Regions from separate parts of the Nesterenkonia halobia genome, predicted to be linked through region 2. Evidence: riboswitches for the same ligand, from Rfam matches in the RefSeq annotation. Region 2 holds a riboswitch; each other region holds the start of a gene.
What was found. Region 2 has a riboswitch for S-adenosylmethionine ahead of ABD652_RS12325 (methionine ABC transporter ATP-binding protein). Riboswitches for the same ligand answer to the same signal wherever they lie in the genome.
Positions count from the first base shown of each region.

Region 1: linked by a shared signal. The riboswitch ahead of ABD652_RS00885 (O-acetylhomoserine aminocarboxypropyltransferase/cysteine synthase family protein) and the one ahead of ABD652_RS12325 (methionine ABC transporter ATP-binding protein) in region 2 are both predicted to bind S-adenosylmethionine.
Region 3: linked by a shared signal. The riboswitch ahead of ABD652_RS01095 (nitrite/sulfite reductase) and the one ahead of ABD652_RS12325 (methionine ABC transporter ATP-binding protein) in region 2 are both predicted to bind S-adenosylmethionine.

Region 1 covers NZ_BAAAYG010000002.1:11,079-20,979, reverse strand. Annotated here, with positions in the region: gene metX (homoserine O-acetyltransferase MetX) at 1-456, opposite strand, end outside; gene ABD652_RS00885 (O-acetylhomoserine aminocarboxypropyltransferase/cysteine synthase family protein) at 644-2,023, opposite strand; SAM riboswitch class IV at 2,153-2,269, opposite strand; gene ABD652_RS00880 (hotdog fold thioesterase) at 2,508-3,110, shown strand; gene ABD652_RS00875 (phenylacetate--CoA ligase family protein) at 3,116-4,507, shown strand; gene ABD652_RS00870 (TetR/AcrR family transcriptional regulator) at 4,525-5,175, shown strand; gene paaA (1,2-phenylacetyl-CoA epoxidase subunit PaaA) at 5,291-6,316, shown strand; gene paaB (1,2-phenylacetyl-CoA epoxidase subunit PaaB) at 6,375-6,680, shown strand; gene paaC (1,2-phenylacetyl-CoA epoxidase subunit PaaC) at 6,677-7,504, shown strand; gene paaD (1,2-phenylacetyl-CoA epoxidase subunit PaaD) at 7,516-8,067, shown strand; gene paaE (1,2-phenylacetyl-CoA epoxidase subunit PaaE) at 8,067-9,239, shown strand; gene ABD652_RS00840 (enoyl-CoA hydratase/isomerase family protein) at 9,297-9,901, shown strand, end outside.
Region 2 covers NZ_BAAAYG010000012.1:22,062-31,962, forward strand. Annotated here, with positions in the region: gene ABD652_RS12310 (acyl-CoA dehydrogenase family protein) at 1-158, opposite strand, end outside; gene ABD652_RS12315 (MetQ/NlpA family ABC transporter substrate-binding protein) at 310-1,236, opposite strand; gene ABD652_RS12320 (methionine ABC transporter permease) at 1,350-2,012, opposite strand; gene ABD652_RS12325 (methionine ABC transporter ATP-binding protein) at 2,012-2,887, opposite strand; SAM riboswitch class I at 2,894-2,990, opposite strand; SAM riboswitch class I at 3,185-3,280, shown strand; gene ABD652_RS12330 (ABC transporter ATP-binding protein) at 3,293-4,180, shown strand; gene ABD652_RS12335 (aliphatic sulfonate ABC transporter substrate-binding protein) at 4,299-5,363, shown strand; gene ABD652_RS12340 (ABC transporter permease) at 5,363-6,172, shown strand; gene ABD652_RS12345 (GntP family permease) at 6,195-7,709, opposite strand; gene ABD652_RS12350 (CoA-acylating methylmalonate-semialdehyde dehydrogenase) at 7,876-9,357, opposite strand; gene mmsB (3-hydroxyisobutyrate dehydrogenase) at 9,456-9,901, opposite strand, start outside.
Region 3 covers NZ_BAAAYG010000002.1:56,050-65,950, reverse strand. Annotated here, with positions in the region: gene ABD652_RS01100 (phosphoadenylyl-sulfate reductase) at 1-583, opposite strand, end outside; gene ABD652_RS01095 (nitrite/sulfite reductase) at 580-2,307, opposite strand; SAM riboswitch class I at 2,313-2,423, opposite strand; gene ABD652_RS01090 (ABC transporter substrate-binding protein) at 2,511-3,461, opposite strand; gene ABD652_RS01085 (ABC transporter permease) at 3,484-4,146, opposite strand; gene ABD652_RS01080 (ABC transporter permease) at 4,143-4,832, opposite strand; gene ABD652_RS01075 (ABC transporter ATP-binding protein) at 4,838-5,686, opposite strand; gene ABD652_RS01070 (DNA-methyltransferase) at 5,683-6,621, opposite strand; gene ABD652_RS01065 (DEAD/DEAH box helicase) at 6,650-8,359, opposite strand; gene ABD652_RS01060 (DUF3107 domain-containing protein) at 8,368-8,601, opposite strand; gene ABD652_RS01055 (TetR/AcrR family transcriptional regulator) at 8,843-9,511, opposite strand; gene ABD652_RS01050 (PHP domain-containing protein) at 9,595-9,901, opposite strand, start outside.

The DNA.
Region 1 (9,901 bases), on a different contig from region 2:
GCCGAGGACCGCGTGGAAGCGCTCGATGCCGAGCTGGTCGGCCAGCCGGGCCTCGAGCTGCACGGAGTCGCGGATCGTGGTGTAGGGGAAGCGCGAACCCCACGGGCGACCCTGCGGGTCGGCCGAGGCCGGTCCGGTGGAGCCGTAGCAGCCGCCGATCATCGCCGGCGAGACGACGAACCAGCGGTCGGTGTCGACGGCGCGGCCGGGGCCGACCAGCCCCTCCCACCAGCCGGCCTCCGGGTCGGCCTCGTTGGCGGCGACGTGGGTGTCGCCGGTGAGCGCGTGCAGCACCAGCACCGCATTGGAGCCGTCGGGCGCGAGCTCTCCCCAGGTCTCGTAGGCGATCGAGACCTGCGGCAGCCGCCCGCCGGTCTCGAAGGTGTGGGCGCCGACGTCGACGACGGCGAGCGCGCCGTCGGGTCGAACGGTCGTGGTCGGCACCTGGGCGGTCATCGGCTCGGGGGCTCCTGAAGGTCGGGGATCCCGCGGATCCGTGCAGTCGTCGCTGCCGCGGCGGTCGCGGTCGTCGCAGTCGGACATGGTGTGCTCGTCGGCCCGGCCTCGACGCCGAGGGCCCGGCCCGCGGCACCGTGAGGGTGCCGGCGGACCGGGCCGTCGTCGTCGACGCGCCGCGCCGGGGTCAGCCGACCGGGGTCGGCTCCGTCGACTCGGCCGGGGCCTCGGCGCCGCCGGAGGCGGCCGCGGCGAGGGCCTGGTCGAGGTCGGCGAGGATGTCGTCGATGTGCTCGAGGCCCACCGAGAGGCGCACCAGGCCGGGGACGACTCCGGCGGCGGCCTGCTCCTCCTCGGTCAGCTGACGGTGCGTGGTCGAGCCCGGGTGGATCGCCAGCGAACGGACGTCGCCGACGTTGGCGACCAGCGAGTGCAGCTGCAGTCCGTCGACGACCGCCTGACCGACCTCCGCGCCGCCCTCGACCTCGAAGGCCAGCACCGAGCCGACGCCCTTGGGCAGGTACTTCCGCGCCCGCTCGTGCCAGGGGCTGGACTCCAGGCCCGGGTAGCTCACGCGCGTCACCGCCGGATGGTTCTCCAGGTACTCCGCCACCGCCTCGGCGTTGGAGACGTGGCGCTCGATGCGCAGGCTCAGCGTCTCCAGACCGAGGTTGATCTCGAAGGCGTTGTGCGGCGAGAGCGACGGGCCCAGGTCGCGCAGCAGCTGCACGCGCGCCTTGAGGATGTAGGACAGGTTGACCCCGAAGATCCCGTCGACGCCCAGGTCCCGGCCGAAGACGATGCCGTGGTAGCTCTCGTCCGGCTCGTTGAAGCCCGGGAAGCGCTGCGGGTTCTTCGTGTAGTCGAAGTTCCCGGAGTCGATGATCACGCCGGCGATCGCCGTGCCGTGGCCGCCCAGGAACTTGGTCGCCGAGTGGACGACGACGTCGGCGCCGTGCTCGATCGGCCGGATCAGGTACGGGCTGGTCAGCGTGTTGTCCACGATCAGCGGGGCCCCGTGCTCGTGGGCGATCGCCGCGACGGCCTCCAGGTCGAGCACGTCGCCGCGCGGGTTCGCGACGACCTCGCCGAAGAAGGCGCCGGTGTTCTCCCGCGTGGCCGCCCGCCAGGACTCGACGTCGTCGGGGTCCTCGACGAAGGTGACCTCGATGCCGAACTTGGGCAGGGTGTGCTTGAAGAGGTTCTGCGTCCCGCCGTACAGCGACGGCGAGGCGACGACGTGGCCGCCGGTCTCGACGACGTTCAGCAGCGCGATCGACGCCGCGGCCTGGCCGGAGCCGACCGCGAGCGCGCCGACGCCGCCCTCGAGCGCGGCGATCTTGTTCTCCACCGCCTCGACGGTGGGGTTGGTCAGCCGGGAGTAGATCGGGCCGAGCTCCTCCAGGCCGAAGCGCTTCCCGGCGGTCTCGGCGCTCGGGAAGACGAAGGAGGTGGTCTGCTGGATCGGCAGCGCCCGCGCGCCGGTGACGGGGTCCGGCTCGACGCCGGAGTGGATCTGCTGGGTCTCGAAGCTCCAGGTGGGAGCGGTGTTCTCAGTGCTGCTCATCGAGCTCTCCGTTCAATGCGGTCGTGGCGACAGGGACCGGAACGGAGGCGCCGCCCGCGCTGCGGGCGAGAGAACCTGCCATGCGGCCCTGTCGAAGGACATGAGGTGGGCCGCACTGTGTCGTGTGATGGCCCGCGCTTGCCCCGCCGGAATCCCGACGAAGCCTGGTCGTCACCCGGGGCACCCCACCGCGAACTGGAGGGTTGCCGGCCAGCAAACCGGGGTTTCACGCTGGCACTCTTGACCTGGTCATCAGTCTGCCCGCGCGAGGCCGAAAGGGCAAGTCCCCGCCGGGAGACCGGCGCAGAATCTCAGGATGTGGACCCTCCCGCCGGCGGGCCGTGCACTCGACGCCGGTGATCTCCGCCCCCGGCGCCCGACGACCCGCCCCGCCCGCCTCCACGGATGTGCTTGACATCACACACCCTCCAGTGCTTGAGTTTATTTACCGACCAATCGGTCTATAAATCGTGAGGAGCCTGTGATGCCCGAGCCCGCCCACCCCGAGCGGCCGTCGCCGACGGCCACGGTCGAGCCGCCGGACGCCGCAGGACCCTCCGCGCCGAGCGCCTCCCCGCGAGGCGTGCCGATGCCCGACGACGGGCCGCGCCACCGCATGCTGGAGACGGATCGATGCGCGGGATGGCTGGGCGCCGAGGTGCTCCTCGCCGAGCCCGGCCGCGCCCGCCTGGCCATGACGCTGCGGCCGGAGATGACCAACGGCTTCGCGATCGCCCACGGCGGGATGATCTTCGCCCTGGCCGACACATGCTTCGCGATGGCATGCAACCACCCGGATCAGGACGACGGCACCGTCACCGTCGCCTCCGGCGCCGACATCACCTTCCTGCGTGCGACGCGCCCCGGCGACGAGCTGGTCGCCGAGGCCGTGGAGGTCGCACGCACCGGACGCAGCGGCGTCTTCGACGTGACGGTCACCTGCGACGACGAGCCCGTCGCCGTCTTCCGCGGCCGCTCGCGCACTGTGCCGGCGCCCTCCGCCGCACCCGCCGACCCTGCCGACCCTGCCGGCCCTGCCGGCCCTGCCGGCGCCGACCGCACCGCCCAGACCCCCGGAGAGAAGTGATCCCCATGGCCTCCCCCTCCCGTGCCGCCGACTCCTCCCCCGCGACCGCCCCCGAGACCCCCTCCCGCCCGGCGGAGGTCGACCCCGAGTCGACGCGCCGCGACCCGGCCTCCCCCGACCCGGAGGAGCTGTACAGCCGCGCCGAGATCGAGGAGCTGCAGCTGACCCGGCTGCAGCAGACCGTCCGGCACGCCTACGAGAACGTCCCCGCCTACCGCGCGCTCTACGACGCCCACGGCGTCGGCCCGGACGACCTGCAGTCGCTGGAGGATCTGGCGAAGTTCCCCTTCACCGACAAGGAGTTCCTGCGCGCGGCCTACCCGTTCGAGGCCTTCGCCGTCCCGCGGGAGCAGATCCGCCGCCTCCACGCCTCCTCCGGCACCACCGGCCTGCCGACCGTCGTCGGCTATACCGACGAGGACCTCGACACCTGGGCCACGCTGCTCGCCCGCTGCCTGCGGCACTCCGGCGTCCGCCCCGGCGACCTGGTGCACAACGCCTACGGCTACGGGCTGTTCACCGGCGGCCTCGGCGCCCACTACGGCGCCGAGAAGCTGCAGACCACCGTGGTGCCGATGTCCGGCGGCCAGTCCGAGAAGCAGGTCCAGCTCATCCGCGACTTCCGCCCGCGGGTCATCCTCTGCACGCCGACCTACCTGCTCACCCTGGCCGACGCCTTCCGCGACGCCGGCATCGATCCGGCCGAGACCTCCTTGGAGGTCGCCGTGCTCGGCGCCGAGCCGTGGACAGAGCAGATGCGAGAGGAGATCGAGCGGACCTTCGCGCTGCGCGCCTGCGACATCTACGGACTCTCCGAAGTGATGGGGCCCGGCGTCGCCGGCGAGTCGGCCGCCCGGCAGGACGGCTCGACGATCTGGGAGGACCACTTCCTGCCGGAGATCATCGACCCGCTCGACGAGCACCCGCTGTCCACCGGCGAGGACGGCGAGCTCGTCTTCACCACGCTGACCAAGCAGGCGCTGCCGATCATCCGCTACCGCACCCACGACCTGACCCGCTTGCAGCCCGGCACGGACCGGCCCGGCCACCGGCGCATGGGGCGCATCACCGGCCGCTCCGACGACATGATCATCCTGCGCGGCGTGAACCTCTTCCCCTCGCAGATCGAGGAGATCGCCCTGGAGCTCGAGGCGCTCTCCCCGCACTTCCAGCTGCGGCTCAGCCGGCCGGAGACGATGGACCGGATGACGGTGCGCATCGAACGACGCCCCGAGACCGCCGCCGAGGCGGCCGCGGCGGCCGGCGTCGAGCTGGCCCGCCGCATCAAGGTCTCCGTCGGCTCCAGCTGCGAGGTCTGCGTGGAGGAGCCGGGCACGCTGGCCCGCTCCTCGGGCAAGCTGCGCCGGATCCACGACCAGCGCCCGCGCTCGGGCTGACGGCTAGGCTGGGAGTCATGCCCGAGATCGCGACCACCGCCGCCGAGGACTCCGACCGTAGCACCGAGGCCGCCCGCGTCGGACGCCGCGGCCGCCCCGGCTACGACCGCGAAGGCCTGATCCGCGTCTGCGTCGAGGCCTTCAACCGGCACGGCTACGAGGCGACGTCGATGGGCGTCCTGGCCCGGGAGCTCGGCATCTCGAAGTCGGCGATCTATCACCACGTCTCCTCCAAGGAGGAGATCCTGGACATCGCGCTGAGCCGCTCGCTGGCCGAGCTCGAACGCGTCGTCTCCGAGGCCGAGTCCCGCGGAGCGCCCGCCGTCGCGGAGCTCGAGGAGATCATCCGCGGCTCGGTGGCGGTCCTGACGGCCTCGCTGCCGCACGTCACCCTGCTGCTGCGACTGCGCGGCAACTCCGAGCTGGAGATCCGCGCGCTGCAACGGCGCCGCGAGATCACCCTGCGCATCGCCGAGCTGATCCGCCAGGCCCAGGATGACGGGGACCTGCGGGACGACGTCGACGCCCGCACCGCCTCACGACTGGCGATGGGCATGGTGAACTCCATCGTCGACTGGTACCGCCCCACGGACGACCACTCCGACGAGACGCTGGCCGAGATGGTCACCGGCCTGCTGCTGACGGGGCTGCGCGCTCCGCGGAGCTGACCGCCCCACCCTCGCTCTCGCTTCACTCCTACTCTCGCTCTGTGTTGACCATCACACGCATCCTGCTATACTGAACGAACGGTCGGTAATTAATGCGACGGAATCGAGGTTGACCATGCCGCACCCGAGCACTGCGCAGGACTCCCACGCCGCCCCGCTGCGCCTGGCGGACGCGTCCGACGCCGACGCGGCGGCCGAGGAGGCCGAGGCCGGGCAGGCCCGCTTCGACGAGCTCATCGCCGAGGACTCCCGCATCGAGCCGCGCGACTGGATGCCCGCGGACTACCGGAAGTCGCTGGCGCGGCAGATCTCCCAGCACGCCCACTCCGAGATCATCGGCATGCAGCCGGAGGGCAACTGGATCACCCGGGCCCCCAGCCTGAAGCGCAAGGCCATCCTGATGGCGAAGGTCCAGGACGAGGCCGGCCACGGCCTCTACCTGTACTCGGCCGCCGAGACGCTGGGCACCGCTCGCGAGACGTTCTACGACCAGCTCTACACCGGCCGGGCGAAGTATTCGTCGATCTTCAACTACCCCGCCCGCACCTGGGCGGACATCGGCGCGATCGGCTGGCTGGTCGACGGCGCGGCGATCACCAACCAGGTCCCGCTGTGCCGCGCCTCCTACGGCCCCTACGGCCGAGCCATGGTGCGCGTCTGCAAGGAGGAGTCCTTCCACCAGCGCCAGGGCTGGGAGATCCTGCACACCCTCTCGCACGGCACCGACGAGCAGCATCAGATGGCCCAGGACGCCGTCGACCGCTTCTACGGCCCGGCGCTGCAGATGTTCGGCCCGCCCGACACCGACTCGCCGAACTCCCAGCAGTCGATGGCCTGGAACATCAAGCGCTTCACCAACGACGAGCTGCGCCAGCGCTTCGTGGACATGATCGTCCCGCAGGCCGAGGCGCTCGGACTGACCCTGCCGGACCCGGATCTGGCGTGGAACGAGGAGCGCGGCCACTACGACTTCGGCGAGCTCGACTGGGACGAGTTCTTCGCCGTGCTCAAGGGCCAGGGACCGCTGAGCAGCCAGCGCCTGGAGCACTATCGACGCGCCCGCGACGAGGGCGCCTGGGTGCGCGAGGCCGCCGCGGCCTACGCCCGCCGCCAGGCCGCCGCCGAGCCGGTCGGCGCCTGACCCCTCCTCCGCCGCCTCCGGGCCGACGTCGGCCCGCCGTCCATGAAAGGCGAGACCCATGACTTCCGAGCACTCTGCAGACGCCGGCGGCTGGCCGCTGTGGGAGGTGTTCATCCGCACCGCCCGCGGACTCTCCCACGTCCACGCCGGCTCGCTGCACGCCCCTGACGCCAGCATGGCGGTGCGCAACGCGCGTGACCTCTACACCCGACGCAACGAGGGCACCTCCGTCTGGGTCGTGCCGGCCGAGGCGGTCACCGCCTCCGACCCCGACGCCAAGGGCAGCTTCTTCGAGTCCCCGCAGGGCAAGAGCTACCGCCACGCGACGTATTACACGGCCTCCGAGGGGGTGAAGCACCTGTGAGCTTCGCATCCCACGACTCGGCGACCCGACAGTCGCAGGGCGAGGCGATCACCGCCGAGGAGGTGGCGGCCTCCGGCGCCGTCGCCGACGAGGACACCGCCCGCTATGCGCTGATCCTCGGCGACGACGCCCTGATGCTCGCCCAGCGCCTCTCCGCCTGGATCTCGCGCGCCCCGGAGCTGGAGGAGGACGTCGCCCTGGGCAACATCGCCCTCGACCTGCTGGGCCATGCCCGCTTCCTGCTGACCTATGCCGGCACCGCCTGGCACCGGACCGAGGACGACCTGGCCTACTTCCGGGACGAGGAGGAGTTCCGCTCCTGCCGGCTCGTCGAGCAGGAGAACGGCGACTTCGGCCGCACCATCGCCCGGCAGCTGATCGTCAGCATCTTCCAGCACGAGGTGTACAGCCGCCTGGTCCGCTCGACTGATGAGACGCTGGCCGCGATCGCCGACAAGGCCCTGAAGGAGGTCGCCTACCACCAGGACCATGCGATCCAGTGGACCCTGCGCCTGGGCCTGGGCACCGAGGAGTCAGCCCGTCGCCTGCAGGCCGGGCTGGACGAGCTCTGGGCCTCGGTGGAGGAGCTCTTCATCGACGTCGACCCGATCCCGCGGCTGGCCTCCGTCGCCGTGGCCCCCTCGACGCTGCGCGAACCGACGATGGCCCGCCTCGGCGAGATCATCGAGCAGGCCGGACTCCGGATCCCCGAAGTCGGCGGATCCTTCGGCGCCGACCGCAGCGGCCGGTTCTCCGAGCACCGCGGCCACCTCCTGGCCGAGATGCAGGTGCTGGCCCGCCGGCATCCCGGAGCGACCTGGTGAGGGGGACGACCATGATCGACCACGCCGCAGAGATCGAGACCTCGGTGCCCGCGCGGCTCCCCTCGGCGGAGGACGCCCCCGCCGGAGTCGACGTCGGCCTCTGGACCGCGGCCGCGGCGGTCACCGACCCGGAGATCCCGGTGATCAGCATCGCCGATCTGGGCATCCTGCGCGACGCGCGGGTCGCCGAGGACGGCACCGCCGTCGTGACCATCACCCCGACCTACTCCGGCTGCCCGGCGATGGACGCCATCACCGCCGACGTCGCCGCCGCGGCCCGCGCCGCCGGCCACGCGCAGGTCCGTGTCGACACAGTGCTGCAGCCCGCCTGGACCACCGACTGGATGACCGAGCGCGGCCGCGAGGTCCTGCGCGACTACGGCATCGCCCCGCCGACGGGGACGGCCGCCGCCGGTCCGGTCGCGGTGGGGCTGAGCGTGAAATGCCCGCACTGCGACTCGACGAACACCCGTGAGACGACCCGCTTCAGCTCCACCGCGTGCAAGGCGCTGTACCAGTGCCGCGACTGCCTGGAGCCCTTCGACCATTTCAAGGTGCACTGATGCCGACCACTCCCGCCGCGTCGACCGCCGCCCGCCGTCGCGCGACGTTCTCGACGCTGACCGTCTCCGAGGTCCGCCGGCTGACCGCCGACTCGGTGGAGGTCGCCTTCGCCGTGCCCGAGGAGCTGCAGGACGACTTCGACTACGCCCCCGGCCAGTACGTGGCGCTGCGCACCCGGCTCGACGGCCAGGAGATCCGCCGGTCGTACTCGCTGTGCCAGCAGCCGATCCCCGGCGAGATCCGCATCGCGATCAAGCGGGACCTCGGCGGGGTCTTCTCCACCTGGGCGAACGAGCATCTGGCCCCCGGCGATCAGCTGGACGTGATGAATCCGGCGGGCGCCTTCGTCTCGCGCCGCGCGATCACCTCGATGAACCATCCCGAGGAGCTGGCCGCCGAGGCGGTCGCCCGGCGGCCCGACGTGCATCTGGTCGCCGTCGCCGCAGGCTCCGGGATCACCCCCATCATGGCGATCGTCCGCTCGGTGCTGGCCGCCTCGGAGCAGGCCGCCGTCGACCTGGTCTATGCCAACCGGTCGGCGTCGGACGTGATGTTCGCCGAGGAGCTCGGCGACCTGAAGGACCGCTTCCCCTCCCGGTTCGCCGTCCACCACGTGCTCAGCCGCGAGCAGCGCATCAACCCGCTGTTCACCGGCCGGCTCGACGAGGAGAAGCTGCAGGTCCTGCTGGACCAGGTCCTGCAGGTCCCCGAGACCGACGAATGGTTCCTCTGCGGACCCTTCGAGCTCGTGCAGCTGACCCGCGACGCGCTGGCCGCCCGGGACGTGCCCGAGGAGTCCGTCCGCTACGAGCTGTTCACCACCGGACGCCCCGATCGCCCCGCCGGCCAGCAGGGCCGGACGGTGGAGCCGGTCGAGGACGACGGGGACGGCCGGACGATCGAGTTCACTCTGGACGGGCTCACCGGCAGCGTCACCTCCCCGGAGTCCTCCGGAGAGACGGTGCTCAATGCCGCCCTGCGCTCGCGCTCCGACGTGCCCTTCGCCTGCGCCGGCGGCGTCTGCGGGACCTGCCGCGCCAAGGTCGTCTCCGGGGAGTTCACCATGGAGGAGAACTTCGCCCTGGAGTCCGACGAGCTCGAGGCCGGCTACGTGCTCACCTGCCAGACCCGGCCGACCGGGGAGAAGCTCGTCGTCGACTACGACACCTGAGACGCCGACCGCCGGCAGCCGCCTGCCGACCATCGACCGCCGACCCGAGGAGCCTCCATGATCCGCACCGACTTCGACGACGACCTGGGCGAGATCGTCCTCGACGCCCCGAAGAAGCGCAATGCCCTGGATGCCGCGGCGCTGGCCGCGCTCGACGACGCCCTGGTGCGCGCCGAGGAGGCCGGGGTGCGGGCCCTGCTGCTGCGCGGCGAGGGGAAGGGCTTCAGCGCCGGCCGCGACATCTCGGCCGTCGACCCGGCCACCGACGACGCCCTGGCCTTCCTCCAGGACCACGTCACCCCGGTGCTGCACCGGCTGGCGGACTTCCCCGCCCCGACGTTCGCCGCCGTCCACGGCGGCTGCCTGGGCGTGGGCCTGGGACTGGCGATCGCGACCGACGTCGTCTATGTCGCCGAGGACGCGACGATCGGCTCGCCCTTCGCCGCCCTGGGCGCCACGCTGGACTCGGGAGGCCATGCGCTGTTCACCGAGCGCCTGGGCGCCCACCGCACGCTGGACCTGATCTACACCGGCGATCTGATGTCCGGCGCCGAGGCGGTGGCCGGCGGACTGTTCTCCCGGACGATGCCGGCCGAGGAGCTGCTGGAGTTCACCCGGTCGCGAGCCGCCCGTGCGGCGGCGGGTCCGACGCTCGCCTTCCG
Region 2 (9,901 bases):
TCCAGCGCGGCGACGGGCCCGTGCGGCAGCTCGCGGTCGAGCTCGCGGTCGACGGCGCCGTCGGCGATCTCGGCGAGCAGCTCCTCGGGCAGCTCGACTCCGTCGGCGGAGCGACGGTCCTGGTGGGCTGTCGTCTCGTGCAGTGCGGTCGTGCTCATCGCGGCATCACATCCTCGGGCGGGCGGCGAGTCGACGGGGAAGGCCCCGGCGGAGCGGACTCGGGAGGGAGACTCCCGACGACGGTCGTCGCGGCCATGCCCAGTGCACCGCGCGACCGCCGCCGGGAGGGTTCAGCGGGGGCGGACCGGCTCAGCCGGAGAACTCCGCCCAGACGTCCTCGACGTTCTCGAGGGTGAACTCGTCGGTGAAGTCGATGGCGCCGTCGAGGTAGTCGGCGTACCACTGCCGGACCTCCTCGGACTGGAAGGCCTTCTGCAGCGCCCGGGCCTTCTCGGTGTCCTGGAAGCCGGGCCGGCCGGCCACGACGATCGTGTAGGGACGCCGGACCTCGGCGTCGTCCTCCAGGATCAGCGCGGTCTCGTCGACGTCGTGGCCGGCCTCGGCGATCAGTCGGGCGAAGGCGAAGCCGGCGTCGACGTCGGGCAGCGTCTGCGGAGTGGACTGCTGGTCGACCTCGATGAACTCGAAGTTCTTCGGGTTGGCGGTGATGTCGCGCTGGCTGAGCTCGGTGACCGGCTTGGACTCGTCGATCTCCAGGGCTCCGGCCTCGGCCAGCAGCTTGATGCCGCGGCCGTTGTTGGCCGTGTCCACCGCCAGCGCGATCTGCGCGCCCTGCGGAAGGTCCTCGATGCTGTCATGCTCGAGCGAGAAGATGCCGCTGGGGGCGTAGTACACCGAGAAGGCCGGCTCGACGTCGGTGCCGTTGTCCTCGTTGAACTGGCGCAGGTAGGCGATGTGCTGGAAGAAGTTCGCGTCGTACTCGCCCTGCGAGACGACCTGGTTGGGCTGGATGATGTCGGTGACGTAGGTGGTCTCCAGCGTCCAGCCGTCCTCGGCCAGCAGCTCCTTCGCGATCTCGGTGGGCTCCTGGAAGGGCGCGGACTCGGTGACGATCATGCTGATGGTCGTGTCGTCGCCGCTCCCGCCGCCGACGGCGTCGGCCAGGCCGCAGGAGGTCAGGGCCAGCGCGCCGGCGGCGCCGAGGCTGCCGACGAGCACGCCGCGGCGGGAGGGGCCGCCGAACGAGGGGCCGGAGAGGTTCAGCAGGTGAGACATGGGGATGCTTTCGTGTCAGAGGTGCGGTGAGCCGTCGACGCGTCGGGCCGATCACGCCGGACGGCGGAGGGAGGGGGCCGGAGGCGGGCTCCGGCGGGCGGGGAGCCGAGCGGTCAGACCCGCTTGTCGGCCAGCCGGGAGAGTCGGCCGCCGCCCCATTGGACGAGGCTGACCAGGGCGAGCATCAGCACGATGGCCACCAGCATCACTGCGGTCTCATACCGGTAGTAGCCGTAGCGGATGGCGAAGTCGCCGATCCCGCCGCCGCCGACCAGCCCGACCATCGCCGAGTAGGAGATGAAGCTGACCGTGGTGATGGTGATCGAGCCGATGAGGCCGGGCCGGGCGTCGACCAGCAGCACGTTGCGGATGATCTGCCGGCGCGTCGCCCCCATCGCCCGGGAGGCCTCCACGGCGCCGGTGCCGAGCTGACTGATGTTCTGCTCGACCAGCCGGGCGAAGTACGGGATCGCGTTGACCGTCAGCGGCACGATGGCCGCGGCGGTGCCGACCGTGGTGCCGACGATCAGCCGGGTGAACGGGATGATCGCGATGAGCAGGATCAGGAACGGGAAGGAGCGCACGGCGTTGACCAGCCCGCTGACCACGGCATGGCTGCGCGGCGACGGCGCGATCCCGCCCGGGGCGTGGACGAATAGCCACACGCCCAGCGGCGTGCCGAGCAGCACCGCCAGCGGGATGGCGACCCCGATCATCACGAAGGTCTCCAGCAGGGCCTGGACCAGCTCGGGCTGCAGTTCGAGGATGCGCTGCATCAGCCGACCACCTCCGACAGCTGGTGCGAGTCGTGCGCGGCGGCCTGTTCCGTCTGCTCCGCGCGATCCGTCTGCTCCGGCGCGGCGACGTCGGCCGCCGCGCGCCCGCCGCGGTCGACGCGGATGCCGCCGCCGGCGAGATACTCGCCGATGGCGGTGCGCGGGGCGAAGTCCTCACGGTCCAGCTCGGCGGCCGGGAACCGCTCGACGACGCGGCCGTCCTCCATGACGGCCACATGATCGGCCAGGGCCTTGATGACCTCCATCTCGTGGGTCACGATGACCACGGTGATCCCCAGGTCCCGGTTCACGTCGGCGAGGTACTGCAGCACCGTCGCCGTCGTCGCCGGGTCCAGGGCCGAGGTCGGCTCGTCGCAGAGCAGCACCTGCGGCCGCGTGGCCAGCGCCCGGGCGATCGCCACGCGCTGCTTCTGTCCGCCGGAGAGCTGGGCCGGGTAGGTCTCAGCACGGTCGGCGAGGTCGACGATGGCCAGCGCCTCGGCCACGCGCCGGCGGCGCTCGGCCTTCTCGGAGACTTCGGCGAACTTCAGCGACAGCTCCACGTTCTGCGCGACAGTCAGATTGTTCACCAGGTTGAAGCCCTGGAAGATCATCCCGATGTGGTGGCGCGCACGGCGCAGCGCTTCGCCGTCGAGGGCGGTGAGCTCCGTGCCGGCGACGTGCACCGCGCCGGCGGTGGGGCGCTCGAGCAGGTTGATGTTCCGCAGCAGCGTCGACTTCCCCGCGCCGGAGAAGCCGATGATGCCTTGGATGCTCCCCTGCGGGATCTCCAGGCTGACGGCGTCGACGGCGCGGATCGGATCCTCACCCCGTGCGGCGGGGAAGGTCGTGGACACATGGCGCAGTGAAATCATGGGCATTCTCCATCGGTCCTGGCGGTAGCACCCGGCGCGGCGTGGCCTTCCCGGGTTGCTGCGACGTCGTCGAGCCAGATCTCTCAGTCGCTCTGGATGGTGGCTGGGCTCAACTGTACGGGCCGGTGATGAACACTCGTCAAATCTGTGCAGAGTGTTCATGTCACAGTTCGTCAGATGAGCCTCCCCCGGCGGGGGCGACCGGGAGCGTCTGCGGCGGCAGAAGATGTCGCCGGATGTCTCACATCGTGGGCGCGCTTTGGTCCCGGCGCGTCGGGCCTCGTACGGTGAATCGCGTATCCATCCCGAGCGGCCGAGAGATCTGGCTCGACGACGCCGCAGCAACCCGGGTGCTTCTGTCACGCCGGGTGCTACCGCCAGGACCGATGGGAGCGTGAATCCTCCATGACGACGTCCGCACCTGCCCTCGCGACGCCCCGCGCCGAGCGTCCCGCCGAGGCCGAGTCGCCCGCCGCCCGTCCGGGCACGACGGCCGAGTCCGCCCGCCGCTCGCTGCCGGTGGATCTGCAGGCCGTCGGCCGGCGCTTCGGCGAGCGCACTGTGCTGCGCGACGTGGACGTCGCCCTGCGTCCCGGCGAGGTCGTCGCGGTCCTCGGCGCCTCCGGCTGCGGCAAGTCCACGCTGCTGCGCGCCGTCGGCGGTCTCGACGCCGGCCACGACGGCCAGGTGCTGATCGACGGCGACCCGGTGAAGCCCTTCGACGAGCGCACCGCCGTCGGGTTCCAGGAGCCGCGGCTGCTGCCCTGGCGCTCGATCCGCCGCAACGTCGCCCTGGGACTGCCGCGCGGCGTGTCCCGGGCCGAGGGCCGCGAGCGCGTCGACGAGCTGCTGCGGCTGGTCGGGCTGGCCGAGCGGGCGGAGCTGCGTCCGCGCGAGATCTCCGGCGGCATGGCCCAGCGCGCCTCGCTGGCCCGGGCGCTGGCGCGTCGGCCCGGGGTGCTGCTGCTCGACGAGCCCTTCGGCGCGCTCGACGCGCTGACCCGGCTGAAGATGCAGGACCTGCTGCTCGACGTCCACGCGCAGACCGGCACCACCGTGCTGCTGGTGACCCACGACGTCGACGAGGCCCTGCAGCTGGCCGACCGGATCCTGCTGCTCGGCGCCGACCCGGCCGAGGACTCCGACGGCGCCCCCGAGGGCGCGACAGTCTCCCGGCTGCTCGAGGTCCCGGGCGAGCGCCCGCGCGACCGCGCCTCGGCCGAGCTGGCCACGCTGCGCGGCGAGCTGCTCGCCGGCCTCGGCGTCTGGACCCACGACGTCAGGGACCCGTGACGAGCGAAGCTCGTCGCGGGCCACGTCGTGGACAGCCACGAGCACTGACGCTCCCCCTCCCCCGCGCGGCACCGCCTGCCCCTTGATGACACGACTGCACGAAAGGCCGTTCCCCACGATGAATCGTTCGCACCACGCCGCCCTCCGCACCACCCGGCTCGCCCGTGTCGTCGCCGCCGGCGCGGCGGTGACCGTCCTGGCCGCCGGCTGCGTGCAGGGCGAGGGGCCGTCCGACTCCGAGGACGGCGAGCTGGGCACGCTCACCCTCGACTTCGCGACCTACAACCCGCTGAGTCTGGTCATCAAGGAGCACGGCTGGCTGGAGGAGGAGCTCTCCGACGCCGGCACCGAGGTCGAGTGGGTCCAGTCCCACGGCTCCAACGACGCCAACGAGAAGCTGCGCGCCGAGGCGATCCAGGTCGGCTCCACCGCCGGTTCGGCGGCGCTGCTCGCCCGCGCCAACGGCGCCGCGCAGAAGACGATCCTCATCGAGAACCAGCCTGAGTGGTCGGCGCTGGTCGCCGGTCCGGACTCGGACATCGAGTCGATGGAGGACCTCGAGGGCGCCAGCGTGGCCGCCACGCTGGGCACCGACCCGTACTTCTTCCTGGTCCAGGCGCTGCAGCAGGCCGGGATGAGCGTCGACGACGTCGAGGTCCAGAACCTCCAGCACGCCGACGGCGCCACCGCGCTGTCCAACGGCGACGTCGACGCCTGGGCGGGTCTGGATCCGATCATGGCCGGTCAGGAGCAGGAGGGCGCCGAGCTCTTCTACCGGAACGTGGACTTCAACACCTACAGCGTCATCAACGCCACCGAGCCCTTCATCGAGGACCATCCGGACACCGCGCAGACAGTGGTCGACGTCTACGAGCAGGCGCGGCAGTGGGCGCAGGAGAACCCGGATCAGACCGCTGAGATCCTGGCCGAGTACGGCAACATCGAGACCTCGGTGGCCGAGCAGGTCATCACCGAGCGCACCACCTTCGACATCGACCCGGTGCCGGGCGAGGACCAGCGCGAGGTGCTCGAGGAGGTCGGCCCGATCTTCCTGGACACCGGCGACGTCTCCAGCCAGGAGGACATCGACCAGGCGCTGGAGACACTGTTCCACCCGGACTTCGCCGAGGACCGCGAAGCGACCGAGGCCGAGGGGACGACCTCCTCCGAGGGTGATCAGTGATGGCCGAGACCACGCAGGAACAGAACCAGGAGAGCACCCCGGCCCGGCTCCGCCGCGTCCCCGGCGGCCGGGTGGTCCTCGGCGCGATCGTGCCGCTGGTCCTACTGCTGGTCTGGTGGCTGGTCACCGACGTCCTCGGCCTCTTCTCCTCCGTGCAGCTGCCCGCGCCGCAGGAGGTCGTCGCCGCCGGCGTCGAGCTGCACCAGCGCGGCGAGCTGGGCCAGCACATCGCCATCTCGGTGCAGCGCGTGCTGCTCGGCTTCGGCATCGGCGCGGTGCTCGGCCTGGCGGTCGGCTCGCTGCTGGGGCTGTCGCGGATCGCCGACACGCTGCTGCAGCCGACGATCGGCGCATTCCGGGCGGTGCCCTCGCTGGCCTGGGTGCCGCTGCTGATCCTCTGGATGGGCATCTACGAGGACTCGAAAGTCACCCTCATCGCCATCGGCGCCTTCTTCCCGGTCTTCACCGCCGTCTACTCCGCCCTGCGGCATGTGGACCCGCAGCTGGTGGAGGCCGGCCGGGCCTTCGGCCTGCACGGGGTGCGTCTGCTGACCACCGTCCAGCTGCCGGCGGTGGTCCCCTCGGTGTTCTCCGGGCTGCGCCTGGCGCTGGCCCAGGCCTGGCTGTTCCTGGTCGCGGCCGAGCTCATCGCCTCCTCGATGGGCCTGGGCTTCGTGCTCACCGACTCGCAGAACACCGGCCGCACCGATCGGCTGCTGCTGGCGATCATCCTGCTGGCGGTCATCGGCAAGATCACCGATGCGCTGCTCGGACTGGTCGAGCGCCGGGCGCTGACGACCTGGGCGTAGGCCCGGCGAGGACGGTTCCCCGTCAGAACCCGCCGACGGCGAGGACCACGGGAATGAGCGCGGCTGTCACCAGAACGGGAATGACCAATGAGACGATGCCGACGTCCTTGTAGGACTCGCGATGGGTCATCCCGCAGACGATGATCAGTGTGATCACCGCGCCGTTGTGGGGCATGGAGTCCAGTCCGCCGGAGGCCATGGCGGTGATGCGGTGCATGGCCTCGAGGCTGATGTCCTGGTCCACGGCGAGCTGACGGAGATCATCGCCCAGCGCATTGAGCGCGATCGTCATTCCGCCGGAGGCCGACCCCGTCACTCCGGAGATCGTCGACGTCGACAGCGCCGTGGACGCCAGCGCGTTGCCGGTGACGCCGAATATGCCGTCACGGATCACCGTGAACGCCGCGAGGGACGCGATGACGGCGCCGTACCCGACTTCTGAGGCCGTGTTGAAGATCGGCAGCAGGGCCGACCGGGCACCTTCGGTCAGGCCCTGGAGCAACCACCGGACGTGTCGGAGATTCAGAGCCAGGATGCTCAGGATTGCCCCGACGAGGGCGATGAGCACCGCCCAGGTCCCGGCACGATCCTGCAGAGAGATCCCGCCGTATTCCTCGTCCTGCAGATGCCCCCAGTCCATGGCGGGGAAGAGCAGCGTGATGCAGCCGAAGTTGAGCAGGAACACCACCAGGATCGGGAGGAAGGAGACCACGTGATGAGCGGGAGTGAGCGTTTCGGCCGCCTCGTCCCCGGGCTCCTGCGCCCGGTCCTGCCGCGAAGCGTCGTCTCGCGCGAGGGCGGCTGTCTCGCCAACCCTCGCCGCGCCCGGGCCGGGCTTCGCCTGCGCATGTCTGGTCGGCGCGACGCCGCTCCTCTGCTCCTGTACCGTCAGATCGGCGAAATGCTCGCCTGCGGCCGCAAGCCGACGCTTGCGGTACTCCAGCCACAGCATGCCCAGGACGAAGATGCTCGTCCCGCCGAGGATGCCCAGACCGGGAGCCGCGAACGTCGTCGTCTGGAACGCCTGACCCGGAATGATGTTCTGCACCTGGGGAGACCCGGGGAGGGCTGTCATGGTGAATGTGAGCATGCCATGGGCGATCGCCCCCGGGATGAGTCGACGGGGGATGTCGGCGGCTCGGAACAACTCCCTGGCGAGCGGGTACATGACGAAGACGACCACGAAGACGCTGATCCCGCCGTACGTCAGCAAAGCGGTGGTAAGCACCGTGGCCAGGAGGGCCCGTCGCGGCCCCAACCACCGGGTGATCACGCGGGCGATGTCGGTGGCGTATCCGGCCATCGTCATCATGCGCCCGAAGATCGCTCCGGTGAGGAACATCGGGAAGTACCGACCGATGAAATCGGCCAACGCCGGCATGAACACCTCGGTGTAGTTGGCCAGGACCGGAGCTCCGGAGAGCATCATCGCGACCAGGGCGGCGATGGGCGCGGCGACCACGATGGTCACGCCGCGGTAGGCGAGGGTGATGAGCAGCATCAGGGAGACGAGGATGCCGATGAGTCCAAGAATCATGGGGGCCTCCTGGGATCAGTGGGACGCAGCACGACATCGCCCCGTGTATGGGTGAAGGTGCATTCCGGGGTCGGTCCCGTCCCCTGTGACCGGCCGGCGGAGCGGCTGGGCGATCAGCGGATCGTCGCCGACCGCCCAGCCGGAATCGAGCCCGCAGGGAGCAGGCTCAGTGCGTGGGGAATCCGAGGTCGACCTGAGACTCGCTCGACTCTGGCCAGCGGCTGGTGACGACCTTGCGCCGGGTGTAGAAGTTGAAGGCCTCCGGCCCGTACATGTGAGTATCTCCGAACAACGAGTCCTTCCACCCGCCGAAGCTGAACGCTCCCGCCGGAACGGGGATGGGCACATTGATCCCGACCATCCCCACCTCGATGTCGAACTCGAACTCCCGCGCCGTCTTGCCGTCTCGGGTGAACACCGCCGTGCCGTTCGCATAGCTATTGGCGTTGATCAGCTCCACACCGTCGTCGTAGCTGTCCACGCGCACCACGGAGAGGACAGGCCCGAAGATCTCGTCGTCGTAGACCTTCATGCCGGGGCGCACGTGGTCCAGCAGCGACGGCCCGATGAAGTACCCCTCTGCGGGCCCCCGCAGGTCCCGACCGTCGAGGATCACGGCAGCCCCCTCCTGGGCGGCACCGTCGACGTAGCCGGAGACGCGCTCCAGAGCCTCTTCGGTGATGAGCGGCCCCATCTCCGAGGCCGGATCCGTCCCGTCGCCGATACGGAGTGACTCTGCGCGTGCGCGGATACGCTCGACCAGTGAATCGGCGATGTCCCCGACCGCGACCACGACGGAGATGGCCATGCACCGTTCACCGGCCGAACCATAGGCCGCCGAGACGGCGGCGTCCGCCGCCGCGTCGAGGTCGGCGTCGGGCATGACCACCATGTGGTTCTTCGCCCCGCCCAGCGCCTGGACGCGCTTTCCATGCGCGGCGCAGGTGGAATAGATGTGCCGCGCGATCGGCGTGGATCCCACGAAGCTCACCGCGGCGACCGCCGGGTCGATCAGCAACTGGTCCGCGGCCTCTTTGTCTCCCTGGACGACGTTGAGGACTCCGTCGGGCAGGCCCGCCTCGCGGAAGGCCTCGGCGATCTGCAGCGCCGCCGACGGGGCTCGTTCGGACGGCTTGAGGATCACCGCATTGCCCGCGGCGATCGCGGTGGTGATCATCCACAGTGGCACCATCGCGGGGAAGTTGAACGGGGTGATGCATGCGACCACCCCCAGAGGCTGGCGCACCTGATGGACGTCCACGCCGGTGGCCACCTGTTCGGCGTACTCGCCCTTCAGGTGGTGCGTCAGTCCCGCGCAGAAATCGACGTTCTCCAGTCCGCGGGTGATCTCGCCCTCGGCGTCGGACAGCACCTTTCCGTGCTCGACGGTGATGGTCGCGGCCAGCTCGGCACGACGGTCCTCCAGGATCTGCCGCGCGCGGAACATGACCTGGGCCCGCTTGGTCAGGCCCACACGACGCCAGGAGCGTTGGGCCGCGGCGGCGACGTCGACGGCGTCGCGCACCTGCTGGCGATCGGCCAGCGCCACACGGCCGGTCGTCCTCCCCTGTGCGGGATTCGTCACCTCCGCGTGGCGCTGCGCGTGGGTGACGGCCTCCCCGCCGATGAAGTGTCCGACGGTGGGCAGCTCCTCATCCGCGGCGCCGACCGCAGCGTGCGCGCCAACATCCGTCGTGCAGTTCAGATCGTCAGTAGAGAGCATGTTGTTCGTCCGGGGAGTCATAGTCATCGAACCTCCTTCATCTCGGCTGCAGAAAGGGTGCGCTCTGCCGAAGCGGAGCCGGCGCCGGTCCATCCCGGCGCCCCGCCGTCGGGCGAGGCATACTTCACGATGAGCGAGCAGTCCTTGTCCGCCAGCCCTTCGTCGATCAAGCGGTCGAACTGGCGCTGTGCGAGCCGCGCGGCCTCCAGGGAGACTCCGGTCAGTACGCCGGCGTCGAGGGCCAGCGTGACGTCCTTGCGGGCGAGGTCCGCGCGGAACGTGGCGTCGTAATTGCGGTTGGACGCCGCCGAGTCGACGATCCCCGGCATCGGGTACCACGTCTGCTGCGCCCAGGAATGGCCGGACGAGACCGAGGCGATCTCCCAGAAGACCTGCGGGTCCAGGCCGAGCCGATCGGCCAGTTGAGAGCCCTCGGAGGCCGCCATCAGATTGATGAACAGCATCATGT
Region 3 (9,901 bases), on a different contig from region 2:
GGTCCACCAGGTCCTCGTGGCGCCAGGTGGCCAGCGGGTTGACCTTGATCAGCCCGTGGGCCTCGTCGAAGGTCACCAGCGGAGTGTTCAGCCGCGTCGGGGCCTCCTCGCGGCGCACGCCGGAGAACCAGACGCGGTACCCGGCCAGCGCGTCGTTCAGCGGCTCGACCTTGCGCATCCGGCAGCAGGCCGCCGGATCGCTGGCGAAGAGGTCCTTGCCGTGCGCGGCGTCCTGCTCGGCGACGCTGAGCTTCGGGGTGACGTCGACGACGGTCACGTCGAGCTGGCGCGCGACCTCGTCGCGGGTCGCCAGCGTCTCGGTGAAGTGATATCCGGTCTCCAGGAAGAGCACGTCGACGCCGGGGAACTGGTCGGCCACCAGCGAGGGCACGACGGCGTCGGCCATGGAGCAGGCCACCGCCAGGTCCTCGACGGAGAAGTGCTCGCCCACCCAGGCGATGACCTCCTCGGCGGAGGCCTCCCAGCCCAGGGTCTCGGCCCCCTCGGCGGCCAGCGCACGGAGTCGGTCGACGTCGACGGGCGCCTCGGCGACGGCGCAGGCGCGGTCGGTCGCGGCGCTCATGCGGCGGTCACCTCCTCCTTCTGCAGGCGCTCCTCGTCGGCGCGGTGGGCCCACTGGCCGAAGGTCTCGCCGGCGGTCCGCTCCGCCAGGAAGCGGCGGACCAGCGTCTCGACATAGTCGACGAGCTCCTCCGTGGTGACCTTGAGCCCGCGCACCGTCCGGCCCAGTCCCGGGTCGTCACGCTGCTCGGAGGTCAGCCCGCCGCCCAGATGGACCTGATAGCCGGGCGACTTGCCGCCGTCGCCGTCGGGCAGCAGCTGGCCCTTCAGGCCGATGTCGGCGGTCTGGATGCGGGCGCAGGAGTTCGGGCAGCCGTTGATGTGCAGCGTCAGCCGCTGCGGCATCTGCTCGGCGACGTCGGCCAGCCGCTCCTCGAGCTCGCCGACGGCGGTGGCCGCGTTGGCCTTGGTCTCGACGATGGCCAGCTTGCAGAACTCGATGCCGGTGCAGGCGATGGTCGAACGGCGGAACACCGACGGCGCCGGGTCCAGGCCCAGCTCACGGAGTCCGGCCTGCACCGCCGCGACGTGCTCGTCGGCGACGTCGAGGATCACCAGGTGCTGGAACGGCGTGGTGCGCAGCCGGGCCGAGCCGTGGACCTCGAGCAGGTCGGCCAGCTGCACCAGCAGCGTGCCGGAGACCCGTCCGACGGTCGGCGCGGCGCCGATGTAGTTCAGCCCGTCCTTCTGCCGGTGCACGCCGATGTGGTCGCCGGGGACGTTCGGCGTCGGCGGAGCCGGACCGTCGGACAGCGCATAGCCGAGGTACTCCTCCTCGAGCACGCGCCGGAACTCCTCCGGGCCCCAGTCGGCCATCAGATACTTCAGCCGGGCCTTGTTGCGCAGCCGGCGGTAGCCGTAGTCGCGGAAGATCCGCGTGACCCCGTGCCAGACCTCGGCGGCCTGCTCCTCGGTCACGAAGGCGCCGAGCCGCTCGGCCAGCCGGGCGCTGGTGGACAGCCCGCCGCCGACCCACAGGTCGTAGCCGGGACCGTGCTCGGGGTGGTCGATGCCGACCAGCGAGCAGTCGTTGATCTCGTGGACCACGTCCTGGCTGGGGTGGCCGGTGATCGCGGTCTTGTACTTGCGCGGCAGGTTCGCCAGCTCCGGATCCCCGATGTAGCGGTCGGAGATCTCGCGGATGACCGGCGTGGGGTCGATGACCTCGTCGGCCGAGATCCCGGCCACCGGCGAACCGAGGATCACCCGCGGGGTGTCGCCGCAGGCCTCGGTGGTGTGCAGGCCGACTGCCTCCAGCCGGCGCCAGATCTCCGGGACGTCCTCGACGGCGACCCAGTGCAGCTGCACGTTCTGCCGATCGGTGACGTCGGCGGTGTCGCGGGCGAAGTCCCGGGAGACCTCGCCGACGACGCGCAGCTGCTCGGTGCTCAGCCCGCCGCCGTCGATGCGCACGCGCAGCATGAAGTACTCGTCGTCGACCTCCTCGGGCGGCAGCGAGTTGTGCGCGCCGGCCTCCACGCCGGGACGCCGCTGGGTGTACAGCCCCCACCAGCGGAAGCGGCCGCGCAGGTCGTCGTTCGAGATCGAGGAGAAGCCCTGCTTGGAGTAGACCTCCTCGATGCGGCGACGCACGTTGAGGCCGTTGTCCTCCTGCTTGAACTCCTCGTTGTGGTTCAGCGGGTCGGTGCCGTCGACCTTCCACTGCCCGTTGGGGCGCTTGGTCGGGCGGGGCGCTGCGGGTTTCGCGGGCACGTCAGTGCTCAATGGATCCTCCATCGGTCCTGGCGTTAGCACCCGGCACGAAGCCCTGCTCGGCAGGGACGTCATCCGGGTTGCTGCGGCATCGTCGAGCCAGATCTCTCAGCCGCTCTGGATGGGTCATTCTGTTGTTCAGGGCCCCACGCTACTGCAGGTCCCCGGAGGAAGAGAAGACGACATGTCACATATCGTCATGAATGTTCATGTGTTCAGTCGAGGTCCTTCTCGGCGAGCCAGTCGGCGGCGATGTCCTCGGCCGCGGCCTGCTCGTCGATGCTGCGCCCGTTCAGCGCCAGCAGCTCCTCGCTGGTGAGCTCGGCGGTGACGTCCTCGACGGCCGCGCGCGCCTGCTCGCCGACGGCCTCGGAGGCCAGCGGGACCACCGGCTGCGGCGGGACCAGCTCCTCGGGATCGTCGAGCACGACCAGGTCGTTCTCCTCGATCGTGGGGTCGGCGCTGTAGATGTCGGCGACGTCGGCGTCGCCGTCGGTCAGCGCGCGCACCGTCAGCGGCCCGCCGGAGTCCTCCACCGGCACCACCTCGGCGTCGACCCCGTAGACCTCCTCCAGCCCCTCGGGCCCGTAGGGCCGGGTGGCGAACTCGGAGTTGGCCGCGATGCGCACCCCGCCGTCGACGTCGGCGAGGTCGCCGACGCTGGACAGGTCGTGCTCCTCGGCGAACTCGGCAGTGACCACGTAGGAGTCCTGATCGGTGGCCTCGGCGGCGGACAGCGTCTCGACGCCCTCGGGCAGGGCCTCCTCCAGCCCGGCGAGGATCTCCTCGCGCGTGGCGGCCTCGGCCTCCGAGTCCAGGTATTGCAGCAAGTTGCCCGCGTACTCCGGGAAGAGGTCGATGGCGCCGGACTCGACCTCGGGCATGTAGACCTCGCGCTGTCCGATCTCGAACTCGCGCTCGACCTCGTGGCCCTCGGCCTCGAGCCGCTGGGCGAAGAGCTCGGCGATGATCGTGTTCGAGTAGTACTGCTGCGAGCCGACGACGAGGGCCGAGCCGTCGCCCGCTCCCCCGCCGCCGTCGTCGCCCTCGGCCAGCGGATCCGAGGAGGAGCAGGCGGTCAGGCCCAGCAGCGCGGCGGTCGCCAGCGAGGTGATGCTCGCCGTCCTGCCGCGGAGACGGGTGCTGCGAGGCGAGGCATGGTTCATAGTCGTTCCCCTTCCTGGTGGATCAGGCGATGCCGGGCCGGCGGGCGAGCAGGCGCTGCCCGAGGGCGAACAGCGCGTCGAGCACGACGGCCAGCAGGATCACCACGATCGACGCTCCCAGCATCATGGCATAGTCGTGGTTGCGCAGGCCCAGGAACAGCGGCCGGCCGAGGCCCCCGGCGCCGACGTAGGCGGCCAGCGTCGCCGTGGCCACGACCTGCAGCGTCGCCAGCCGCACGCCGCCGAGGATCAGCCGCAGGCCCAGCGGCACCTCCACGCCGAGCAGCACCTGCCGCGGGCTCATCCCCTGGGCGCGGGCGGCGTCGACGACCTGCGGGTCCACCGCCTCGACGCCGGAGTACGCGCCGGCGAGGATCGAGGGAACCGCCAGCACGATGAAGGCGACCATCGGAGCGGTCAGTCCGATCCCGGCGGCCAGCGCCACCAGGGTGATCACCCCCAGCGTGGGCAGCGCCCGCGTGACTCCGGTGCTGACCACGGCGATCCCCCGGCCGCGGCCGGTATGGCCGATGAACAGCCCTGCCGGCAGCGCGACCAGCGCCGAGAGCCCGACGGCGAGCAGCGAGTAGAGCAGGTGCTCGCCGGCGCGGACGCCGAGTCCGCCCGGCCCCGTCCAGGAGTCGGCGGTCAGCACCCAGTCCAGCGCCTCCAGCAGCGGGGTCATGCCGCGCCCCGCTCCGCGGCCCGCGCCGCCTCTCGGGAGCCGGCACGGCGCGGCGCCGGCCGCCGCCAGGGCATCAGCACCCGGCCGAGGGCGACCAGCAGCAGATCCAGCACCAGCGCCAGCACGGCGGTCATCACGATGCCGGCGACGATCGAGGCGACGATGCCACGTTCGAAGCCATCGGTGAACAGCGAGCCGAGACTGGTGATGCCCAGCACCGCCGAGACGCTGACCAGGCTGATCGTCGAGACCGAGACCACCCGCAGCCCCGCCAGCAGCGCCGGGCCGGCCAGCGGCAGCTCGACGGTCAGGAAGCGGCCGGCGGCGGAGTGCCCGACGGCGACGGCGGCCAGCCGCACGTCCTCCTCCACCGAGCCGAAGGCGTCGGCGGCCGAGCGCACCATCAGCGCCAGACCGAACAGCGTCAGCGCCATCACCGCATTCACCGGCTCCCGGATGCTGGTGCCCAGGATCAGCGGCAGCACGATGAACAGCGGCAGCGAGGGGATCGCGTAGAGCAGTCCGATGCCGCCGACCAGCGCCTCGCGCAGCCGCGGCAGCCGCACGGCGAGCCGGCCCAGCGGCAGCGCCAGCAGGAAGGCCGCGAGCACCGCCGGGACGGTGAGCAGCAGGTGGTCGACGGTCAGTTCCAGGATCTGCGGGAGGTTCTCCAGGATCCACTGCACGGCGGTCACTCCCCGGCGCCGGCGGAGGGCCCGCCGTCGGCGTCGTCGAGCACGCCCAGCGGCCGGCCGGCGTCGTCGGTGACCACCTGTCCCCCGCCGGGACGCGGCGCGGCGCGGAGCTTCCGCCGCCCCGCGCCGAGCCCCAGGAAGCGGGAGACGAAGTCGTCGGCGGGCGCCTCGACGAGCTCGCGCGGCGTGCCCGTCTGGGCGGTGCGGCCGCCGGGCCGGAGGACCACGATCTGGTCGCCGAGCGCCAGCGCCTCGTCGATGTCGTGGGTGACGAAGACGATCGTCTTGCGCAGGTCGTCCTGCAGCCGGCGCAGCTCCCGCTGCAGCTCGAGTCGCACCAGCGGGTCGACGGCGCCGAAGGGCTCGTCCATCAGCAGGATGTTCGGGTCGTCGGCCAGCGCGCGAGCGACGCCCACGCGCTGCTGCTGGCCGCCGGAGAGCTGGCCGGGATGGCGCCGGGCGAGCTGCGGATCGAGGCCGACGACCTCCATCAGCTCCATCGCGCGCCGGCGGGCCTCGGCCCGCGGGACGCCGTTCAGCCGCGGCACGGTGGCGATGTCCTCGACCACGCGACGATGCGGCATCAGCCCGGAGTTCTGCATGACGTAGCCGATGCTGCGCCGCAGCGCCACCGGCCGCACAGTGCCGACGTCGACGTCGTCGATGCGCACCGAGCCGGCCGTGGGCTCGACCATGCGATTGACCATCCGCAGCAGCGTGGTCTTGCCGCAGCCCGAGGAGCCCAGCAGCACTGTGGTGGTGTGCGAGGGCACGGTGAGGCTGAAGTCCTCCACGGCGGCGGTGCCGTCGGAGTAGGTCTTCGACACCTGACGGAACTCGATCACGACGGCGCCTCCTGTCCCGCGGCGGGCGGTCCGAGCGGCAGGCTCCGTCCGTCCGTCCCCGTGCCGGAGCTCCGCTCCGGATCGATCGGATGCACCTCGGCGTGGGCGCCCAGCCGGCGGCCCATCACCTCGACGGCGTGCGGCGAGGAGTCGATGCAGACGAAGCGCCGGCCGGTCTCCGCGGCGACTGCGCCCAGCGTGCCGGAGCCGGCGAAGAAGTCCAGCACCCAGTCGCCGGGCCGGGAGGAGGCGGCGACCATCCGGCGCAGCAGTCCGGTGGGCTTCTGCGTCGGGTAGCCGGTCTTCTCGCGGCCCGTCGGAGAGACGATGGTGTGCCACCAGACGTCGGTGGGCAGCTTGCCGCGGGCGGCCTTCTCCGGGGTGACCAGCCCGGGCGCCATGTACGGCTCGCGGTCCACCGCCTCGGCGTCGAAGTGATAGGCCTGCGGATCCTTGACGTAGACCAGGATGGTGTCGTGCTTCGTCGGCCAGCGCTTCTTCGTCCGGCCGCCGTAGTCGTAGGCCCAGACGATCTCGTTGAGGAAGCACTCCCGGCCGAAGACGACGTCGAGCATCACCTTCGCGTAGTGCACCTCGCGGTAGTCCAGGTGCAGATACAGCGTGCCGGTCCGGTCGAGCAGCCGCCAGGCCTCCAGCAGCCGCGGCTCGAGGAACTCCCAGTAGTCGGTGAAGGAGTCGTCGTAGGCGGCCAGCAGCCGACGCACCGTCTCATAGCGTCGGCCGCCGAAGCCGACATGGTCGCCCTCGGCGTGCCGGGTGGTGCTGGTGCGGACGCTGGTCCGGGCCCGGCCGGTGTTGAACGGCGGGTCCAGATAGATCATGGCGAAGCCGCCGTCCGGCAGCCCGCGCAGGTGCTCGAGGTTCTCGCCCTCGAGCACCAGCGACGGACCGTCCGGGTCGAATGCGGTCGTCACCGATGCAGGTCCTCACTCGGCCCCGGGCTCAGGCGCCCGAGCCCGCCTGTCCGCCGTCGCCGTTCGTGGAGCCGCTCTGCGCGCCGGAGCCCGAGGACCCGCCGCGACGACGACGCCGCCGGCGCCGCTGCCCGCCGCCGGATCCGCTCCGGCTCGACTCGCCGGCCTCCGCCGTGCCGCCGTCCTGGCCGTTCTGGCGGCCCTGGCCGCTCTGGCCCTCGGCCTGGCCGTTCCGGCCTCCGGCCTCGTCGGAGGACCGGCGCGTGCGCCGTCGGCCGCCGCGTCCCGAGCCGCTCCGGCCCGAACCGCCGCGTCCCGAACCGCTCTGCGCCGCGTCGTCCCGGCTCCGGCCGCGCGAGGACGAGCTCTTGCGGCTGTCGGCGTCGGCGCCGCCCAGCTCCTCGAGCGTCTCGTCGTCCAGTCCGGTCTTCGAGCGCTTGTGGCGCGGCAGGCGCCCCTTGGTGCCCTTCGGGATGTCCAGGTCCTCGTAGAGGTGCGGCGAGGAGGAGTAGGTCTCCACCGGCTCCTCCACGCCCAGACCCAGCGCATTGTTGATCAGCTTCCAGCGCGGGACGTCCTGCCAGTCGACGAAGGTCACCGCGGTGCCCTTCTGGCCCGCACGGCCGGTGCGGCCGACGCGGTGCAGATAGGCCTTCTCGTCCTCGGGCGCGGTGAGGTTGATGACGTGGGTGACATCGGTGACGTCGATGCCGCGGGCGGCGACGTCGGTGGCCACCAGCACGTCGATCTTCTCGGTGCGGAAGGCCCGCAGCGCCTGCTCGCGCGCACCCTGGCCCAGGTCGCCGTGGATGGCCCCGGCGGCGAAGCCGCGGGAGATCAGCTCGGCGGAGAGCTTGTCGGCCTGCCGCTTGGTCCGGGTGAAGATGATCGTCCGCCCCCGGCCCTCGGCCTGCAGGATCCGGGCGATGACCTCGTCCTTGTCCAGCTGGTGGGCCCGGTAGATGACCTGCCGGATGTCCTTCTTGGTCACGCCCTCGTCGGCCGGATCCGCCGCGCGGATGTGGGTCGGCTTGGTCATGTACCGGCGGGCCATGGAGACCACCGGCCCCGGCATGGTCGCCGAGAACAGCATGGTCTGGCGGCCGATCTCCGGCACCGCCGAGAGGATCTTCTCCACGTCGGGCAGGAAGCCGAGGTCGAGCATCTCGTCAGCCTCGTCGAGCACGACGATGTTGATGTTCTTCAGCTTCAGGTAGCGCTGACGGTGCAGGTCGATCAGTCGGCCCGGGGTGCCGACGACGATCTCGACGCCGCGCTGCAGCTCCTCGATCTGCGGCTCGTAGGCGCGGCCGCCGTAGATCGTGGCCACCCGGGCGCCGCGCTTCGCGCCGGCGACGCTGATGTCCTGGGCGACCTGGACGGCGAGCTCGCGCGTGGGCGTGACGATCAGCGCCTGCGGGGAGCCCGGCGCCTCCATCTCGTCGAAGCCGGCGTCATCGGGCGTGGTCACCCGCTGCAGCGCGGGGATGCCGAAGCCGAGGGTCTTGCCCGTTCCGGTCTTGGCCTGGCCGATGATGTCGCTGCCGCCCAGCGCGATGGGCAGCGTCTCCGCCTGGATCGGGAAGGGCGTGACGATGCCCTTCTGATCCAGCGCCTCGACGATCTCGGGGCGGACCGCGAAGTCGGCGAAGGTCACCTGCTCCTCGGCGGTCTGCGGCGCCTCGACGGTCTCGGCGGACTCGGCCTCGTCGGCCGATGCAGTGGTCTGTTCAGTCATAGGTTCTTTCATTCGGCGACTGCGGCGAAGCCGACAGTCTGCTTGGTGTCGGAGCCGATCTCCACATAGCCGATGGACGCGACGGGGACCACGATGGTCTTCTCCCGACGGTCCTGCAGGCTCAGCAGCGGCTTGTTCTGCTCGACCGCCTCGGCGACGCGCTGCTGCACGTCCTCGGCGGTGGCATCAGTCTCGACGACGATCTCGCGGGTGACGTTCTGCACTCCGATACGTACTTCCATGGTGCTCCTCCGTGTCTCTGCAGGGCCGCACGGAGCCCGCGCGGCCCTGACGTCTCCGCTCCGACGCCGGCCCCCGCGGCCGCGCACGGCCGACGGGGCGACGTCGTCATCCTCCCCGATACTACCCACCACGTCGGCTCAGCACCTCACCGGACCGGCGGGCGGGCCCGTGGACGGGTCGGCGATCGGGACGGCGGTCAGGTCGGCGGTCGGCGCGACGTCGGCCCGCGCCGTCGCCGGCTCACTCGGGAGCCGAGGCCGCCGAGTCGCCGGAGGCGGCCTCGCCCTCCTTCGGGAAGCCCGAGATCCCCCGCCAGGCCAGCCGTGCCGTCAGCTGCGAGGAGACGTCGAGGTCAGGACGTTCCGAGAGCCGGGACCAGTGCCGCGCGGCCGCGGTGACCATGCCGATCAGCCCGTGGCCGAGCAGCGTGGCCTCGGCCATCGGCTGGCCGGTGTCGTCGACGATGACTTCGGCGATCCGGACGGCGATGCGGTCGAAGAAGCGGTCCAGCCGGGACTCGACGGCCTCGTCGTTGTCCATCCCGGAGGCGAGCAGCAGCCGGTAGGCCTCGTCCTCGCGGGAGATGAACTCGTAGAAGGCGGTCATCGTCGCCGTGACGCGCTCCTTGTTGTCCTCGGTGGAGCTCAGCGCGGCCACCAGCATCTCCTCGAGCTGGCCCAGATGCGTCTCCAGCAGATCCAGGAAGAGTTCATGCTTGCCCGGGAAATGCTGGTAGAGCACCGGCTTGGAGACTTCGGCGACTTCGGCGATGTCGTCCATCGAGGTGCTGTGGTACCCCTTGGCGACGAAGACCTGCAGCGCGCTGTCGAGCAGCTGGCGCCGACGCTGGGCGCGCGGCAGCCGCCGGGCCCGCTGCGGCGCGGGGGCGGGGAGCACGTCGTCGGTCATGGTCTCCCAGTCTACGGGACCTCGCCCGCGGCTGTCCGCCCGCGGGGTCGGAGCCGCCGCTCCGGCCCCAGCTCGCCCGCGCCTCAGCGCGGCAGATGTCCGTACGCCGGGACGCCGGTGGCGAGATCGAGCAGCTCGGCGACAGTGTCCAGATCCGTGGTGTTCTCCCCGATCAGGTTCGGCTTGCCCGCACCGTGGTAGTCCGAGGACCCGGTGACGAGCAGATCGTGGCGCGCGGCCAGCTCGAGCAGCACCTGCCGCCCCTGCGGCGGATTGTCCCGGTGCCGGACTTCGACGCCGCCGAGCCCGGCCTCGACGAGGTCCTCCAGCTGCTCGGCCGCGAGCGTCCGGCCGCGTGCGGAGGCCATCCCGTGGGCGAGCACCGGCACT